DNA from 4 places in the Chryseobacterium sp. IT-36CA2 genome. Region 3 is predicted to be linked to each of the others. Evidence: riboswitches for the same ligand, from Rfam matches in the RefSeq annotation. Region 3 holds a riboswitch; each other region holds the start of a gene.

Evidence for each region. Region 3 has a riboswitch for cobalamin ahead of ACM6F9_RS05480 (acyl-CoA thioesterase). Riboswitches for the same ligand answer to the same signal wherever they lie in the genome.
Region 1: it holds a riboswitch for cobalamin, as region 3 does, so the genes downstream of both, ACM6F9_RS12180 (TonB-dependent receptor plug domain-containing protein) here and ACM6F9_RS05480 (acyl-CoA thioesterase) in region 3, are expected to answer to the same signal.
Region 2: it holds a riboswitch for cobalamin, as region 3 does, so the genes downstream of both, ACM6F9_RS04780 (TonB-dependent receptor plug domain-containing protein) here and ACM6F9_RS05480 (acyl-CoA thioesterase) in region 3, are expected to answer to the same signal.
Region 4: it holds a riboswitch for cobalamin, as region 3 does, so the genes downstream of both, metE (5-methyltetrahydropteroyltriglutamate--homocysteine S-methyltransferase) here and ACM6F9_RS05480 (acyl-CoA thioesterase) in region 3, are expected to answer to the same signal.

What each region holds. Positions count from the first base shown of each region.
Region 1 is NZ_CATKPG010000021.1:137,355-142,314, reverse strand. It holds gene ACM6F9_RS12195 (MbnP family protein) at 1-177, shown strand, start outside; gene ACM6F9_RS12190 (cytochrome-c peroxidase) at 170-1,219, shown strand; gene ACM6F9_RS12185 (transporter) at 1,232-2,179, shown strand; cobalamin riboswitch at 2,272-2,456, shown strand; gene ACM6F9_RS12180 (TonB-dependent receptor plug domain-containing protein) at 2,565-4,598, shown strand; gene ACM6F9_RS12175 (YncE family protein) at 4,595-4,960, shown strand, end outside.
Region 2 is NZ_CATKPG010000011.1:869,338-874,297, forward strand. It holds gene ACM6F9_RS04775 (T9SS type A sorting domain-containing protein) at 33-1,346, shown strand; cobalamin riboswitch at 1,483-1,661, shown strand; gene ACM6F9_RS04780 (TonB-dependent receptor plug domain-containing protein) at 1,693-3,519, shown strand; gene ACM6F9_RS04785 (YncE family protein) at 3,540-4,595, shown strand; gene ACM6F9_RS04790 (CCA tRNA nucleotidyltransferase) at 4,763-4,960, opposite strand, start outside.
Region 3 is NZ_CATKPG010000011.1:1,032,127-1,037,086, forward strand. It holds gene ACM6F9_RS05470 (XAC2610-related protein) at 459-1,160, shown strand; gene ACM6F9_RS05475 (HD domain-containing protein) at 1,162-1,758, shown strand; gene ACM6F9_RS05480 (acyl-CoA thioesterase) at 1,810-2,193, opposite strand; cobalamin riboswitch at 2,310-2,490, opposite strand; gene ACM6F9_RS05485 (hypothetical protein) at 2,525-3,325, opposite strand; gene ACM6F9_RS05490 (hypothetical protein) at 3,629-4,324, shown strand; gene ACM6F9_RS05495 (endonuclease MutS2) at 4,421-4,960, opposite strand, start outside.
Region 4 is NZ_CATKPG010000022.1:399,725-404,684, reverse strand. It holds gene ACM6F9_RS16590 (hypothetical protein) at 1-700, opposite strand, end outside; gene metE (5-methyltetrahydropteroyltriglutamate--homocysteine S-methyltransferase) at 911-3,214, opposite strand; cobalamin riboswitch at 3,389-3,575, opposite strand; gene ACM6F9_RS16580 (Lrp/AsnC family transcriptional regulator) at 3,771-4,232, shown strand; gene ACM6F9_RS16575 (hypothetical protein) at 4,319-4,855, opposite strand.

The DNA of each region.
Region 1 (4,960 bases), on a different contig from region 3:
AGTCAGATTCGCCCTTCTGTTCATATTCTGGCAGACCTGAACCAGTTTTTGAGCGGAGATAAGGCGCTTACCCTTGCCACTGGTAATGATATGCTGATGGGTTCAAACCAGCATCTGACAGATGTTACGAATAATCTTACAAAAATGTTTAAAGTAGACCACGTTCACAATGATTAATTTTTTTGTTAAAACGATACTGATTATGCTTGTATTGGTTCTGAGCTTTGTCTCCTGTTCCGATGAGGTAATCCAGCCGTTGGAAAAAGACGAAGCCTACAATCTGCAGTTCCCTGCTTATTTTCCGGAGATGACTTTTGATAAATCGATCAATCCGGTAACTAAAAATGGAGTAGAACTTGGGAGAAAATTATTCTATGAAGGCCGACTTTCCCGAAATAATACCATCTCATGTGGTTTCTGTCATATTCAGGAAAATGCATTCACCCATCATGGTCACACAGTAAGCCATGGAGTTGATGATAGAATAGGAATCAGAAATGCGCCTCCTATCCAGAATATGGCTTTTTTGAAAAGATACATGTGGGACGGAGTGATCCATAATCTGAATGAACAGCCCATCAGCCCGATTACAGACGTGAATGAAATGGACAGCTCCATACCGGAAGCTATTTCGAAAATAAAAGATGACCAGAAGTATAAAAAACTATTCAGAGATGCTTATGGTGATGAAACCATTACCGGGGAAAGAATTCTGAAAGCATTGTCTCAGTTTATGGCTTCTTTAATTTCTGCAGATTCAAAATATGACCGATTCAAACAGGGAAAAGAACAATTGACTTCAACAGAATCTCAGGGAATGACTTTGTTTGGACAGAAATGTGCCTCCTGTCATAGCGGAGAATTGTTTACGGATGAGAGCTTCAGAAATACGGGAATGTATTACAATACGGAATTCAAAGATGCCGGACGTTACAGGGTTTCCCTTAATCAGGTTGATTGGATGAAATTCCGTGTTCCAAGTTTGCGAAACATAGAATATACAGCACCTTATATGCATGACGGAAGGTTTTACACATTAGACGCTGTGCTCAATTTCTATTCGGATCAGGTAGAAGATAATACCAATCTTGATCCTCAGCTGAAGCAGAATGGCCATACGGGAATTGCCATGAACAGCCAGGAAAAACAGTCGATTATTGCATTCTTGAAAACCCTGTCTGATAAAAGTTTTATATCCAATCCAAAATTTGCAGAATAATTTATAGAAAACATGAAGAAGATTATAGTGATACTAAGTTTGATGGTATTTAGCCTGAACCAGGCAAATGTAGTTAGAGACAGCATGTATATTGCTCAGAACAGCTTTAGCAAATTCGATTTTGATGATGATTGTGATGCCTGTGGCTGTGCGGCAGGAAACGGATCTTCTGGCTTTGAATCTTTACTGAATCCACAGTTTGTAGGAATCAAATACTTTGCCCAGCATTATAAAGCCAAAGAAAATTTATTTGTAAAAGACCTTACACAGGATCAGTATTTTAATACGTTGCAGCTTTGGGGGAAGATTCCATTGACCAAAAAACTGAGTGTTTACGCAAGTTTACCATTCCATTTCCATGAAAAGAAAACTATGCAGGGAGATATCAAAATCAATGGAATAGGGGATTTGAACCTGATGGGAATTTACCAACTGATGAGTTCTAAAGATAATTTTCACCACTTGAGCGGAGGTTTGGGAGTGAAAATACCGCTGGGGAAATTTGATGAAAAAGGAGTATCGGGTGTTAATCCTAGTTTTCAGCTGGGAACCGGAAGCTGGGATTACCAAGCTGCTTTGAATTATAAATTTCAGAAAAATAAAGTGGCCATATTGGTTAATACAGACTATACGATCAAAACTGAAAATAAGAAAAACTATCGTTTCGGAAACCAGTGGAACTATGCTGCAACAGGATTTTATCAGGTTGCAGGAAATGAAAAATCCATTTTTTCTGTAAAAACGGGAGTTCAGGGAGAAGTTTATGCTCAGAACAAACAGTTTGATGAAGCCCTTCCCAATACAGCTGGAAGTGCTTTGTACGGGAAATTGGGATTTGAAGCTTCTTATAAAAAGCTCAGTTTGGGAAGTGAGATCATGCTTCCTATGTACACGCATCTGGCGGGAGGAGATATTGAAGCCAAATCGAGATTCAGTATTTTTCTGAATATTGGAATTTAAAGGCAAACCCCTTATAAAATTAGGTTAAAGCTCCTTCGGGAGCTTTAATTGTTTATGAATCATGATTTTAATTGGGGATTAGGAATAATTATTTATCTTTGCCGAAATTTGGTGAGCCCTAAAAAGCTCTTAAAAGGGAATCCGGTGAAAATCCGGAACAGACCCGCTGCTGTAAGCTCCGCACCAAAGTTTTTGAAGAATATATCCACTGTTTTTAATGGGAAGGATTTCAAAAATGGAGTAAGTCAGAAGACCTGCCAGAAAATAATCGTTTGACGCTTTCGTGGAATAAAGCTTAGGACATCAATGATTCTGTGCAGTGACAGCTGTGCTTTGTCGTTGTATTCTTACATCCATTAGCGTCTTCATGATACTAAATGAGCTAATGGCGGCAAAACTAACTACTTCGGCAATTCAAAAAGCTGTTTTCATCATACTGGTGATCACATCCCAACTTTTGTCTTCTCAAACTAAGAAAAAAGACAGTTTACAGGAAGAGACCATTAAAGGAATCAATCTTTATAAAAAGAATTTTAAAGAAATCCTTCCTGCACAAACCTTACAGGGCGAGCAGCTGGAAAGACTGAACAGTCAATCTGTTGCAGATGCTTTACGATATTTTTCAGGAGTCCAGATCAAAGACTATGGAGGATTGGGTGGCTTGAAAACCATTAATATCCGAAGTATGGGAAGCCAGCATGTAGGTGTTTTCTATGATGGAATTCAATTGGGGAATGCTCAAAACGGATTGGTAGATTTAGGGAGATATTCTTTGGATGATCTGGAAGAAATATCATTATATAACGGTCAGAAAAGTGAAATCTTCCAGCCGGCGAAAGACTTCGGGTCTTCGGGATCTATTTATTTACAGCCTAAAACTCCGGTATTTAAAGGAAATAGAAAAACGAATCTTGTAATAAGAGCAAAAAGTGCTTCTATTGATCTTTTCAATCCGTCATTCCGATTAGAACAGAAGATTTCAGACAGGATTTCTGCCAGCTTCAGTGGAGAATTTATGCAGAGTGACGGAATTTACAGATTTCGATATGCAAAGAAATACCCAGACGGGCAGCAGGCTTATGATACCATTGCGAAGAGACAGGATTCAGACATCAAAGCAAAGCGTTTTGAAACTTCTTTAAATGGAACTTTAAATAACGGAAGCTGGAATATCAGAGGATACGGATATATTTCAGACCGCGGAATGCCGGCGCCAATTGTCAACGGGCGTTTTGGAGGAAGAGGAGCGAGACTTTCCGATGAGAATTATTTTGTACAGGCCAATCTGAGAAAGAAACTGTTCCCGAAATTTGAAACACAACTGAAAGCAAAATTCGCTTACGATTATACCCATTTCATGGATACGGTTCGCTCGCAGTCTATTATTCGCACCGATAATACCTATATTCAAAGAGAGCTTTATCTTTCCTCGTCCAATATCTATTCTATTACGCCCAATTGGGATGTCAGTCTGAGTGGGGATTTTCAGTATAATAATCTGGACGCCAATCTCGATAATTTTTCTTATCCTACCCGTTACACAACATTGGTAGCATTGGCAACAACCTATCAATGGAACAGGTTCAAAATTCTGGGAAGCCTTTTAGGAACTTTTACATTTGAAGAAGTAAGAAAAAACAAAAGACCGGGAGATGCCAGAGAGTGGACTCCTGCTGTATTTATGAGCTATCAGCCGGAGATAATCCCAGAGCTTACTCTAAGGGCTTTTTATAAAAGAATTTTCCGACTTCCAACCTTTAATGATTTGTATTATACTAATATTGGAAATACCTACCTGAAACCGGAATTCACCAATCAATACGACTTAGGATTTACCTATCAGAAGAATTACAACAACCACTTCTTTAAATCCTTTTATGCTAAAGTAGACGGCTACTACAACAAAGTTCAGGATAAAATTGTAGCTGCACCTAACGGAAGTATGTTCCGCTGGTTGATGATGAACCTTGGGATGGTTGAAATCATCGGAGCTGATGTAAATCTTCAGACTGAAATGCAGCTTGGGCAAGTAAAGCTAAGACCATTACTTTCTTATACGTACCAAAGTGCAAGAGATATGAGTGACCCGGAAGATACTTTCTACCGCAATCAGATTCCTTATACACCATGGCATAGCGGCTCATTCAGCCTGATGGCAGATTATAAAGACTGGAGTTTCAATTACAGTGCTATGTATGTGGGAGAAAGATATGACGTGAATCAGGATAATATTCAATACAATTATGTACAGCCCTGGTATACACATGATCTGTCTGTTCAGAAAAAATTCAACTGGGCGAATCATCAATTTAAAGTAAGCCTTGAGATGAATAATATTTTCAACCAATACTATGATGTGGTCATCAATTATCCGATGCCCGGAAGAAACTTTAAACTTATTCTAAACTTCACCCTATGAGAAAACTAAACTTTTATTTTTTATTTATTGTATTAGCTTTTCTTACTTCATGCCGTACAGATGATATTATCGTTCGTCAGGAAGTGGTAGAAGGATTTCCTTCAGAAAATACAGCCATAAAAGGTTTTTATATGCTGAATGAAGGAAATATGGGAAGCAATAAATGTACACTGGATTTTTTTGATTATACCAAAGGAACCTATTACCGGAATATCTACGCAGAAATTAACCCGAATGTGGTAAAAGAACTGGGAGATGTAGGAAATGATATTAAAGTCTATGGCAGCAAACTTTACATTGTTGTCAATGTTTCCAATAAAATTGAAGTGCTGGATGCCAAAACAGCTAAACGTATTACTTCT
Region 2 (4,960 bases), 160 kb from region 3:
TCACCAATTCGAAAGCCTAAATATAATAAAATATGAAAAATTTTTACAGAATGTCAATGAAAATATTGACCGCTTGTTTTTTCCTGAATTTTAGTATTGCGGAAGCTCAGCTTACTGTAATAGGTTTAGGAAATTATAATGTAGGAGCAGTTTCGGATAATGGAGTGGTAAGTATGCATACAAGTGCCGGAGGAGTCTACAAATGGGATACTGCCGGGGGACTTGTACAGATAGGTTCAATATCAAACGGATATCCGGCTGCGGGAAGAACTATTGTTTCCAATGACGGAACTAAAATCTCGTCTTCCATTACCAATGCGGCCACGGGATTCAATGAAATATCAACTTATGATGTAGCGAGTTCTACCTGGGTAAACAGAGGAGGGCTTGTTCCCACCGGATGGGACGGAAGTGTAAGCTCTACCTGGGGAATGACTACAAACGGAAATACCATTGTAGGTCTGGGTTTTCTTACCGCAGCAAATGCACACGCTGTAAAATGGGATGAGGCAAACGGAATGGTAGATTTGGGAAGTATGGTTCCTGGACGCAGCTCAAGAGCCAATGCCATCAATGCAGCGGGAACGGTGATTGTTGGGTGGCAGGATGAACCAACAGGTACCAGAAGCGGTGCAAAATGGCAGGATGGGGTAGAAAGCTTTATTACTGATAATAACGGAAATAATGTAGGCGAAGCAGGTGGAATTTCTGCAGACGGGAATACCATTATAGGGTCAGCAAACCCTAATCCCTATGTATGGAATGCTGTAAGCGGACTTACTTATATAACACATCCTAATGCCTCATTCAGTTTCAAAGGAGGGGCAACAGGGATTTCGGCTGATGGGAAAGTGGTAATTGGATTTTACAGAGCATTTGGAGCACCTCCTATGTCGGGAGAAGGCTTTATCTGGACTTCATCTACCGGAAGGATCAATCTGAATGATTATGCCGTATCCTTAGGAATTGCAACCAATGGAGTAACGATGGGACTTCCTTTGGCCATTTCACAGGACGGAAAGAAAATTGCCGGAACAGGGACGAATGCTTCAGGGCAGATGATCGCTTTCTATCTGGATATTACAGCGTTTTTATCAGTGAACGATACTGTAAAAGAGAAAAACAGCATAGGTATTTATCCTAATCCGACAGCTGATATGCTTTATTTTAAAGGAAAAGGAAGAATAGAGAAAGCTGAAATTTATAATTTGGTTGGACAAAGGGTGAAAACATTCAATACTGTTGAAGGGCAGATTGATGTTTCATCCTTGTCAAAAGGAGACTATATTCTTAGATATTCTTTGAAGGAAGGAAAACAGGAAAGCTATAAGTTTATAAAAAAATAACATATATAAATAGTAAAGTAGTGGGATGAATGGCCGTTTTCAATATTGAAAGCGGCTGTTCTTTTTTATTTACTGAATTAAAAAGATAGGTTTTTTTAAGCGTAGGGTGGTTTTTTGGCGAATACATATAAAAAACTATCTTTGCAAAAATTTTGGTTTCCAGTATTTTGGAATGAAAAGGGAATCGGGTGTAACTCCCGGACTGTCCCCGCAACTGTAAATCGCAACAAAAGTTTCTGCAAAAAGCCACTGTCTTAAAACGGGAAGGAGCAGAATGCGAAAGTCAGGAGACCTGCCAGAATTATAATTAAAAAACATATTGCTTTCGGAGGAAAAGTAAAAAAGTATGGATATAAAAAGATCTTTAGTACTGCTTTTTTCATCATATGGCTGTTTTCTTTTTGGACAAGAGAAAGCCATAGATACTATTTATGTCTTCGACAACCAGATGAATAGGGTGAAGCTTTTTCATCCTGTAAAAACAATTTCGGCAGAAGATGCTGAGAAAAACTCCAGTAACCTTTCCGAACTCCTGAGATTTCAGTCGCAGGTTTTTATCAAAGAAAATGGCCGTGGTGCTGTTTCTTCACCATCTTTCAGAGGAACTACCGCACAGCAGACCGCTTTTGTATGGAACGGAATTAATATCAATTCCAACTTTTTGGGACAGGGAGATATCAATAATATTGCTTTGTTTGGCTACGATCAGATCGGAATAAAAGCCGGCGGAGGAAGTGTAATATACGGAAGTGGTGCTATCGGAGGAAGTATCCACCTGAATAATACCCTTGATTTTAATAAAGGGTTCCATGGTTCCTTATTTTCAGAAGTCGCTTCTTTTAATACCTATAATAATTTTATAAAAGGTTCTTACAGCAATGATAAGTTCAGTTTTAAAGCTTCCGGAAATTATTCTGTAAGTGAAAATAATTATAAGGTAAGTGATCTGAATTACATCAACAGAAACGGAAATTATTACAATACAACATTCAATGTAGGAGCATCCTATAAAATAACGAATGATCATAAAATTTCGTGGCAGAGCCAGTTTTTTGATTCTTCACAGCATTATCCTGTGTATGAGGAAACGGGAACAAAAACGAAATATAAAACGCAAAGTGTAAGAAGTCTTCTTTCCTGGGACTGGAACAAAGCAAAGTTCAGCAATTCCCTTAAAGCGGCTTATACAGAGGAGAATTTTCAGTATTTCGGTTCATTAAATCTGCCTAAATCCAGTGGCGGAACAGGGAAGAATTATATTTTTAAAAATGATTTCAATTATTTCCTGAATTCAAAATGGAATTTTAATATTATCGGAGAATTTCAGATCAATAAAGGAGAAGGATACCAAAGCGGAATAGCCAGTGTCAGCAGAAATGTGGGCTCAATATCAGGATTGTTGAGGTATTTTGCGACGAAAGACCTTCGTTTTGAAGGTGGATTCAAGAAAGATTTTGTGGAAGATGTAAACTCACCGTTGATGTATTCATTCTCCGGAAAATGGAGTGCTGCAAAATGGTATGATGTAAGTGTGAATGTGTCAAAAAACTTCAGATATCCGTCCTTCAATGATATTTATTATGAACCGGGAGGAAATAAAGATTTAAGACCGGAAACTTCTACTCAGGTAGATATGACAAATGAATTCAAAGTAGGGGATTTCAGACTTACTTTGTCTCCTTATTATATGAATGTGACCGATCTTATTGTATGGCTTCCAACTGCTTTGGGCTACTGGCAGGCATTCAATGTCAATAAATCTGAATCTTACGGACTGGAATCTCAACTGTCTTTCAGCAAACAGCTGGGCAATCATAAAATCCGCGCGAATGCAGGATACTATTATGCAAAATCTATTGACAAAGAAACAAAGATGCAAAGACCTTACGTTCCTATGCACAGAGGAAATGTAAATGTAGATTATGAATATGGTTTCTTTAAGTTTTTTGCTCAGGCACTCCTGAATGGTATTACCTATACCACAAGTGATGAAAAGAGATCAGATGCTATAGATCCTTATTTTCTTTTAAATATGGGTGTTTCTGCAACTTTAGAAAAAAAATATACCTTAGGGTTTAAAGTGAATAATCTTACGGATACTTATTATAAAACAGTTTCTTTTTATCCTTTACCCAAAAGAAATTATAGCGTATACGCAGCAATAAATTTTTAAAAATTAAAATTGAATAAATTATGAAAATAACTAAACTTTTAACTGTCCTATTTGCAGTAGTGTTATTGTTTAACATTTCTTCATGTACAAGTGATTCTCAGGAATTTGAAGTCTCTCCGATCACTTATCAGAACGGATATTTTATTGCTAATGAAGGGAATTTCAACAGCCAGGGTGCTAAAGTAACATTCCTGACAAGAGATTTAAGCTTGAAACAGGACGATGTGTATGGATATAACAACAATAAAGAAATTCTGGGTGACGTTCTTCAGACTATCGGTCTTAATGGAAACAAGGCTTATCTTGTCATCAACAACTCAAATAAAATTGTTGTAGTAGACCGTTATACATTCAAAAGATTAGCTGTAATTACGGACCAGATTGATAACCCAAGAGGAATTACTTTTGCGAATGACTTTATCTATGTTGCCAACCTGAATTTCTCTACGAATGCAACAAGTGTAACGAAATATAAAGTTTCTGATAATTCATTTGTAAGCAAAATTACCATGACAGGCGGAGCTGATAAAACTGTAGAAGCAGGTGGAAATGTTTTTGTGCAGAATGCTACATCAGGATTTGGAAATATGATTACTTATATCAATACTTCTAATGATAGTAAAACTGAAATTACTGTTCCTAATGGAAAGATTAACAGTACTATTTCATACAAATCTAATGTTTATACAGTTTCTTCAACAACAGCAGATTCTTACATTTATAAGATTTCAAGCACAGGAGCTATGACGCCGGTAATTACGCTGACAGGAATTCCAAATGCTACAAACCTTCAGATTGATAACGATAAAATCTACTTCAGCTCTGGAAACAAAGTGTATACAACAGGTTTAGCTACACCTGCAATTCCTACAACCCCATTATTAACTGCTGCAGATGGTGGACCTTATTTTACTCTTTATGGATTTAACGTTATTGACGGAAGAATCTTTGCATCAGATGTTAAGCAATTTACAGCAGAAAGTGAAATGGTAATATATTCAGCATCTACAGGTAACAAAATGGGATCTGTTAAAACAGGAGGTCTTGGAGCTAACGGAACTTTCCTGAATCCATAGTAATTTATACTTCTAAAAATATAATTTTTTATTTTTTCATCATTTGTGTTTTTTTCCGGTCGGTTTCTTTTGAAGCCGGCCGGCTTTGTTTTTATACCTCTATAAAAAAGCCCGGCGGGATGGAACATCCCGCCGGGCTTTTTCTATTTTATTATTTATCTGTTGAATCAGATTGTTAATCCCAGTTTCTCAGCTTCAGCAATGACAAACTTTGTGGCTTCTTCTTTTTCATTAGGAATTTCGCCTTCCAAAATAGCTTCTTTTACTTTTTCTTTCAAAATACCAATTTCACGGCCTGGTTTAAGATTAAACATTTCCATAATCTCCTCACCGGTAATGGGTGGCTGGAAGTTTCTTACCTGATC
Region 3 (4,960 bases):
GAGCCTATTCTAATTTTACATTACAAAGATATGTAAATTAAATGGTATTATGCAATACAAAGTAGTGAAATTTTTAAAATAAATAGTATAAGTAGTTGTTAATCAGTGTAATAATTTTTATTAGAAATTTTATTAAAAATGAATTTTGATGAAAATGGTCTAAAAAACATTTCAATTTTATTTAAAATTTAAAGAAATTGAGATCAAAAAGTAATCATTCATTGATTATCATTCATCATTTTTTATAATAGCCCCGATAGCAGCGGTTACCCCACAGCGGGAAGGATTCAGGCAGGGAGCGAGGAGTATAAGCGTATAGCGGGAAACAGCTCCTCAGAAACGGATCTTCTCTTATTTAAAGAAGTTATCCGTATATAAAATAAATTTTGAATTTTGAGATCGGTAGTAGGATTCGTATTTTTGTTAGGAAAAAAACACCTAAATCATTTACTATTACCATGAATTTATTCAATAAGAATAAGCATTTACCGGCTTTTGTTTTACTGAGTTCTGTATGTTTCGGACAATATCAGTTTGAGGTTAAAAATGCATCGAAGAGTTATGATGCAGTTATTCAAGTGGAGAATTGCTATGATGGGCAATGCAACGGAAGAGGAACCGTAGATTTGTTTGATCATAGAAATACAAAGGTACAGACTTTTGTGTCTGACAATCTGGTGCTGAACCTGAATCAGGATGAAAAGCCAGTGCAGGGGAAAATATTCCAGTTAAAGAAAGAAAACGGTCCTGTGGTCATTGATGACTTTAATTTTGATGGAACAGAGGATATCGCAATAAGGAATGGGAATATGGGGAATTATAGTTCCTCTTCTTATGACGTATATGTTTTTAACAGCACAAAAATGGCTTTTGTGAAGAGCAAAGAGCTTACTGAGCTTGCTTCCGATTCCTTTGATATTTTTGAGGTAGATGCCAAACGGAAACGCCTCATTGCCTACGGGAAATCCGGTTGCTGTGATCTTTTTACAACAGAATATGCCGTGATTCCGAATAAAGGACTTGATAAAGTCTTTGAAAAAGAAGAAGATATGACTGTTGAAGACCTCGTAAAAGTAACCACCAAAGAAAAAATCAATAATAAATGGATTACCAAAACAAAAGTATATCCTTCAGATCAATATAACAGAAATAAGAAGTAAGATGAAAATTCAGAAAGAGATCGATTTTATCCTGGCAGTAGATGCGCTTAAAAATGTCCAGAGAAGAAATTATAATGCAGATGACTCCCGAAGAGAGAACACAGCGGAACATTCCTGGCAGATTATTATTTTGGCTCAGATTCTTTATCCGTATGCTAAAAATCGTGAAGATATTAATTTGTTAAGAGTGATAAGAATGCTTTCCATTCATGATCTGGTGGAGATCGAAGCCGGAGATACTTTCATTTTTGACGAAAAAGCAATGGTAGGAAAGTTTGAAAGAGAAAAGGCGTCTGCTCAAAAGATCTTTGGAATACTGGATGAACCTTTGCGTACAGAATTTTTTAATCTATGGCTTGAGTTTGAAGATGAGAAAACACCGGATGCTGTTTTTGCGTGTGGAATTGACAGAATAATGCCATTTATCTTAAATTCCCATACTTCAGGAAAAAGCTGGACGGAAGCAGGAGTGACAGAAAAGCAAATCCGGAATATGCTTGAAAATGCGATAAGCAGAGCATCGGATGAAATGGGAGAGGCTTTTGATGTATTGCTGAACAGAAGTCTGGAAACAGAAAAAGTGATCAAATCACTTTAATGAACATACAATAAGATTCGGGCGGCCTTTGGCCGCCCGAATCTTTATTATTTATAGTATCTGGATTGGTTTCTTGAATTCGTCAATCGCTACAAAAGTAAAATCACCTACAATGGCTTTTTCTCTTTCGTAGGAATACATTTGCTCAGTGTAGATCTCTACATTTACTTTCATACTGGTTTTTCCTACGTAGGAAACTTTCCCGATGAGCTCAACAATAGTTCCGGCAGGAATAGGTTTTTTGAAATCGATCTTATCACTGCTTACTGTTACCACTCTTTTTCTTGCGAATCGGGTAGCAGTAATAAAAGCTACTTCGTCCATCAGCTGCATAGCCGTACCACCAAAAAGGGTATCGTAATGATTGGTTGTGTTAGGGAAAACCGCTTTAAAGATACTGGTTTCGGATGCTTTAATTCTTTCTTCTGTAGTCATATATCATTATTAATTAAAGCGAAATGAGAACGATATTAAAACAACAGAACAATGACAGGAACCAAGAGAATTCCTGAAACAATCCATCAGATCAATACAACTTCAAATCGCGAAAGTTACTTGTTTAAGAAAAAGGCAGGTCTCCTGACTTGTAACATCTTTAATCTCCTTCCCATGCCTCGCACAGTGGATCTTTGATAAAGATTACAGTTACTTACAGTTGCGCGACAGTCCGTGATTTTCACACGGTTCCCTTTTAATCTGCAATGATGCAGAACCAATTTCTATGATGAATAAGCGTTAAAACTTTTCGGGGGCAAAAATAATGAATTTATTCCGGATTATGGTAAATAATCTGGCTGATTACTCTTCCTTTCTTGATGGTCCAAAGGGTAGTATACCTATTTTCTCCTGAACCATTGATCATGTAAAGGAAAATATTGTCATTATCCAGAGAGGTTACTCCAATGTTCTCAAAATCCATTGTAGGCTGGAACATATTTTTGATGGCTTCTCTTACAAAGACAGATCCTCTTCCGGGTTGCTGCACTCTGATGGATTTGATCTCGGTCATACCTTCGGGAAGGTCATTTCCAATTCCCCATGGTTTTACTTTATCAATGGTAAGAAGTTTTCCTTCTGCATCTTTTTCTTTTTTACGGTATCCTGCATTGGAAGGGTAAATATCAATGACTACTTTGCTTCTTTGAGCAGTAGGAACTTTAGGATCAGAATTATCTGTGAAAATAAGTGATTTTCCGTTTTTAGACTTGGAAGGAGTATAAGCCGGAAGCTGATCAATATAGGCAATACGTTCTTTATTGACCATTCCTTCTTTATCAAGAGTTTCATAACGTACAAAAGGTTTGTCATCATCCTGTTTTTCCGGATATTTGATCCAGATCCATTCTGTTTCTCCGGGAGCAGGTTTTACATAAACAAATACATCACCTTTACGCATACGGATCTTGTCTACAATTTTTCTGTAGTTGTCCTTATGAACACGTACATTGGCATATCCCTCTTCCGCTTTTACAACTCCGAAAGGAACTTTATTCTGGCCTTTTACAAAGACTATGGATAAAATACTGAAAGCGGATAAATAGAATGCTTTGTTTATGAAAGTCATCATGAAAATTTTTTGATCCCCAAATATATAAATTAAATGCGTTGTGCATTAAACATTGCAGATCTTTTTGGATTATTTATAGTTTATAAAATAAACTTAATTAACAAAGGATGATCATGTCGTATTAGTTTTTTATTAATACCATATAATTATGGAATGCTAGATTCTAATGTTAATTCATTTTTAGTATTGTTTCAATCAATTGACGATTTATTTAAGATATAGATTTTGTTCTATCCTTATTTTTCTTTCTTTTTTCTTTTTAAGCTTAATTTTGCACAATATAATTAACACAATACAATTCGGATGAAAATAATTAAATTACTTTTCTCAGGTATTTTACTAATCCCTGGAATTTTATTATCCCAAGTAGGGATCAAAACTCCAACGCCGCAAAAAACATTCCATGTCAATGGAGCATTGCAGGTTGTTAATGAATTAAATGTAGGTGGAGATGCAGCTACAGCCGGAAGCGCTGGGACAGAAGGCCAGATACTTACTTCCAGCGGCCCGGGAAAACCTCCTGTATGGTCTAATGGTAATAATGGGAGCACTGTTGTTGGGTATAGTGCCCTTTTAAGTGGAAAGGAGGTTACTGTATCTGCAAATAATATTCTTAAAGATTTGGATATGAGCCTTGGTACGGGGACTTTAGTGAACTGGAGATCAGGTAATACATTAGTTGTTCCGGCTGGGATGGGCGGTGACTATTTGCTTACTTATACATCTGCTCTTAAAGTTGATGGAACTATACCGTCATCCTATTTTTTTGGGACATATGTATATGTAGGGGATGATCTTCAGGGTCCTGCATCGTTTACTTCAATTGGGGCATTGGCAAGCGGAAGCTTAAATAATCATGAATTTACATTAACCTCTTCTAAAATTCTTACCTTAAAGGTTGGAGATGTAATCAAACTGAAAGGTTTACTTTATAATTACAGTGGATCATCAGCTCAAACTTTTAGGTTGGCCAGATTATCATTAGAAAAAATAAATTAATATTTCTGTTAAAGAAAAGTGTCCTCAAAATTTAATAATTCCCCTAAAAATAGTTAATCGTTTTTAGGGGAATTTATATATTATACTACAACTTTTTTATATTCTTTCCAATTCTTCTGCGTCAATCGTAGTCTTGAAGGTTCCGTAATTGACAATTACCTTATTCCGGGAGATCTTTTCGATGGTTCCTACACTGGTACTGCCGGTAATACGAACACGCTGTCCAACTTTCATCCAGACAGCACGGTCGGTTTTACGTTTTTCTTCCAGTCTTTCATTAGTTTCAGCAATTTTTTCAATCACTTCTTCCTTTTTCAGCTGCTGAGTGATTTTTCTCTTCACAACCTGCAGGCGTTTCGTTTCATCTTTATCACTGCCTAATTTTCTGAATTTCTCCTGCTCAAGAAGCTTTACAAAATCTTTTACAACATCCTTTCTGGATTTTCCTTTGGTATAGCTGTCGATGAATGCCTCAATCTTATTTCCAAACTGAAGTTTACGGTGTTCCTCTTCATACAGTTTCTGAAAATTGAATAGTTTCTGCTGAAGCTGATCATTTAGTTTCTGAAGGTTATCACGTTTATCTTCTACAGACTCTTTTCTTTCGGCAAGGTCAGATTTTAATTTTTCAACTTC
Region 4 (4,960 bases), on a different contig from region 3:
CTAAAAAAAAGTATCTGAAAGCAATAATCACCAGGATAATAACTGCTATTGTAATGATTTTCACCTTCATATCACTTTTAAGATTTTCAGGAGCATAACGGAGTGTTTTTTCATCAAGATAAAAGTCCTTGTACACTTCCGGATCAATTTTAAGATCAGGGCGGAACATCTTTACTCCTTTCAGAAAATGTCCGATAAGATCATATCGGTTTTTAAGCGGAATCACATCAAGATTAACCAATTTTTTTTTGGATTTTCCGTTTTCATCTTTTTCATGAACATACAGATTTTTCCTGAAATCACTGTATTTTCCGTTGGAAGCAGATTCAGAAAACATATCTTTTGTATAAGGGTTTCCACTCTTTACCAAATCATAATATTTGATTGCTGACAGCACTTTTTCATTCCTGTTGAGAAAAAGAATTCCCTGGTGATTGATGAGGAGACCACTGATCTTCTCATCCTTATTTCTGGTCATTTCATACGCCAGCCAACCCGCCAGTGAACCCGCAATAAGAAAGAGCAAAAAGAAAATCATATCAGAAGCAGTGTCTGTAAAAGGATCTGAAAGAGCATCAATAAAAAATCCCAGTAAAACAACCGCAATCGTTCCAAAAAGAATAACAATACTCCATCGTAATCTGGATATGTATTCCGGGCTATAGGTTTCTGCTCTCATTTCAGAAAATGATTCTTTCATTGGTTAAATATATAGTTCGTTGGTTATCAGTTTTCAAAGTATTATAAAGACTTTCTTTCTGTCAGAATGAGTCTTCTGTCAAAAATATACTATATAAATGAATGGTGAAAGCTTTATTTCATCAATGTTTTCAGGGATTATTACAATAAATCGTGCCATGAAAATCATGGCACGATCCGAGTGATTGTATCTAATTATTTCTAAAGTTTTCTAAAGTGCGTATTCTACAGAGGCTTCTTTAGCAGCAGCTACCATTGCTATTAAAGCTTTTTCTGTTTCGTCCCAATGTCTGGTTTTCAGTCCGCAGTCCGGATTTACCCAAAGCTGGTTCGCAGGAATTACATTCTGAGCCTTTCTCAACAACTCGATCATTTCTTCTTTTGACGGAACTCTTGGTGAATGAATATCGTATACTCCAGGACCAATTTCATTTGGATATTTGAAATCTGCAAAAGCATTCAGTAATTCCATCTGAGAGCGTGAGCATTCTATGGTAATCACGTCTGCATCCATATCGGCGATATTTTCAATAATATCATTGAATTCCGAGTAACACATATGGGTATGGATTTGGGTAGCATCCTCTACTCCACTTGCTGAAATTCTAAAGGCTTCCACGGCCCATTTCAGATAATTCTGCCAGTCTGTTTTTCTTAAAGGAAGTCCCTCTCTGATAGCAGGTTCGTCAATCTGAATAATCCTGATCCCAGCTTTTTCCAGATCCACGACTTCATCACGGATCGCCAAAGCAATCTGCTTACACGTTTCGGAACGAGGCTGATCATCACGTACAAAAGACCATTGTAAAATCGTAACCGGACCTGTCAGCATTCCTTTTACCCATTTTTCAGTCTGGGATTGTGCATATTGAGACCAATAAACCGTCATAGGAGTCGGGCGGGAAACATCACCAAAGATCACAGGAGGTTTTACACAACGGCTTCCATAGCTTTGTACCCATCCGTTTTTAGTGAAAACAAATCCTTCCAGCTGTTCTCCGAAGTATTCTACCATGTCATTACGCTCAAATTCCCCGTGAACCAATACATCAATTCCGATGTCTTCCTGCCAACGGATTGTTCTCTGAGTTTCCTCTTTCAGTAAAGTATCATATTGTTCTGCGGTAAGCTCTCCTTTTTTGAATTGTGCTCTCCAGCTTCTTACCTCTGTTGTCTGCGGGAATGATCCAATGGTTGTGGTTGGGAATAAAGGAAGCTGCAATACTTCCTGCTGTTCTTCTTTACGAATTTTGAAGGTATTTATTCTCTGAGCATCTTTTTCGGTAACAGCATTGGCTCTTTGCTTCACCTGATCATTATGAATAAGAGAAGAGGTTCTTCTGCTTTCAATTGATTTTTTATTTTCTTCGAATGCTTCAAGAATCTGTTCATTTTCTGTTCCTGCTGCCAGTTCCTTAAGGGTAACCACTTCCGCCACTTTTTGTTTGGCAAAAGCCAGCCAGTTTTTGATTTCAGGATTAAGACTGGTTTCAAAATCCAGATCACACGGTGAATGAAGCAATGAACATGATGGTGCGATGAAAATTCTTTCAGATCCTAATTTCTCAACTGCTTTTCTGATGAAAGACAGCGATTTTTCATAATTATTTTTCCAGATATTTCTGCCGTCAATTACCCCTAATGAAAGACTTAAGCTTTCCGGAATAACATTCAGTATATCATCCAGCTGTTCAGGATTTCTTACCAGATCAATATGTAGTGTGTTCACCGGAAGTGAAACAGCAAGCGATGCATTATCCTTTAATCCGTCAAAATAAGTGGCAACAATAAATTTCAGTTTCGGGAAACGTTTTCTTATTTCAGTATATACAGAAAGATAAATTTCTTTTGCTTTTTCAGTTAAATCCAATGCCAGAAAAGGTTCATCAAACTGAATCCATTCAGCACCCTGATCCTGAAGCTTGGTTAAAATTTCTGTGTATACTGGAAGAAGATTTCCGGCAAGATCTAACTTATCAAATCCTTCTTCTTTTTCCTTTCCTAAAAGAAGATAAGAAACCAATCCGATAATGACAGGTTTTGCATTGATTCCAGCTTGTTTTGCCCCAGCAAATTCATTGAAAATTTTGTCTGAGCTTAATTTAAACTGCTGGTTTTTATAAAATTCCGGAACGATGTAATGATAATTGGTATCAAACCATTTGGTCATTTCCATTGCTGTGATATCCAATCCATCTTTCTGATATCCTCTTGCCATGGCAAAATAAAGATCCAGTTCAGAATTGTTCTTCTTAAGCACAACTTCATGATAGCGTGTAGGGATTGCTCCAACCACAAGGCTCATATCTAATACCTGATCATAATATGAAAAATCATTACACGGAATAAGGTCTATTCCGGCTTCTTTCTGAATATTCCAGTTTTGGTTACAGATATTTCTTCCGGTATTCAGAAGTTCTTCCAGAAGGATTTTACCTGACCAATACTGCTCGCAGGCTTTTTTGAGTTCTCTTTTGCTACCAATACGCGGATAGCCCAGAATGTGAGTTTGCATTTTTTAAAACTTTTTAATTAAACTTATTGGAAAAGTCCTTTAAAATGCTTCTTCATGTTTTTGCGGAAGAAATTTCAGGAAAGTAGTGACATAGCAGGCAATGTATTTCCACTCGATAGAAAATACATATCTGATATATCATCTGTATGACCCAAAAGCTTCAGACCGCGAAAGCATTGTCAATTCAGTAAAGGCAGGTCTCCTGACTTGTAACAGTTTCCGTCATCCTTCCCGCTTTTGGCAGTGGATATACAAGGACAGAAACTTTTGGTGTGTTACTTACAGTTGCGCGACAGCTCGTGATTCTCACACGATTCCCTATTAATCTACCTTAAGTAAAACCTTTCCTGTTTGATGAAGTATCTATAAAGAACTGTACTTTTACCTTTAACAACTGTCATCAGTAAAAGTTTTTAATTTTGTGTAAAATTAGCAATACAGAATAAAAGCACAATCAATAAGAAATAATTAAGCAAATTAAACTTTTAAAAATTCAAATAAAAGCATATAATTCTTTACATTTGACTGTTTTAATCATTTAAAAGAATAATATTCTGTGGAACAACTCGATAATAAGGATTTACAGCTGCTCAGGCTGCTCCAGAAAAATGCCAAATTGACCGTTAAAGAACTGGCAAAGGAAGTGAACCTCTCTACTTCACCTGTTTTTGAAAGGGTGAAAAGGCTGGAACAAGATGGTTTTGTTAAAAGATATGCTGCAGTTCTTGATGCTGAAAAACTGAACCGGGGATTTACTGTTTTCTGTCAGATCAAATTGAAAATTCACGACAGATCTGTGGGTTATGATTTTGTAAAAGAAATTTTAGAAATTGAAGAAGTGGCTGAGTGCTATAATATTTCCGGAGATTTTGACTTCCTGCTGAAAGTTCAGGTAAGAGATATGAAACATTACCAGGATTTTGTATTTAATAAACTGGGATCCGTAGATTCCATCGGAAGTACTCATAGTACTTTTGTCATGGCTGAAGTGAAAAACAATCATGGATTAACGATATAGATTTCTCTTATAATCCAACCACTCTATACATAAAAAAATCCGTCATTATTTGACGGATTTTTTATTATTTTGAAATTTTCCAGCGATTAATTGGCTGCCGGATCAATAAGTACTGTTGTTAAACCCAATGATTTCAACAGGTTTTTGTTGTCAAAAAGTAACGTTGCATAATGTTTTCCTTTCTTAAAAACCAGTTTTGAACCTCCTGGAAATTCACTGTCTGCTCCCAGCTTCTGTGTTTTTGCATGGTATTTACTGAATCTGTTTTTACTATCCTGCAATGTACTTTTATTCAGAATAAGACCAAAAGGAAGTCCTTCTACCACTAAAGATTTATTATCTGAAGTAGTGAAAAACATCTCATTAACAGTATTATCTTTTTCCAGACTGCAATATAGTTCTAAACCGGTCTTCATGGGCCATTTTGCATACTTTTCCTCATTGGCATCTTCATAAAAAACGGTTTTTATGTTCAATGCTTTTGATATTTTATCAGTAGTCTGCGGGAAGACAAATTCTGAATTTTTGTCTAGTAAAGAATTTAAAGCTGCTGTTTTCTGTGAGAATGCTGTTACACTTAACACAAGCAAAAAAACTGTTACAATAAAAGTGAAAGGTTTCATCTGCATGAGGATATTTAAAATTTTAATGATTTGATGGCTAAAGGTATTAAAATTACCTAATTCACCCAATACAATTCTACGAAATAGCCTAGCCGGCTGAATACA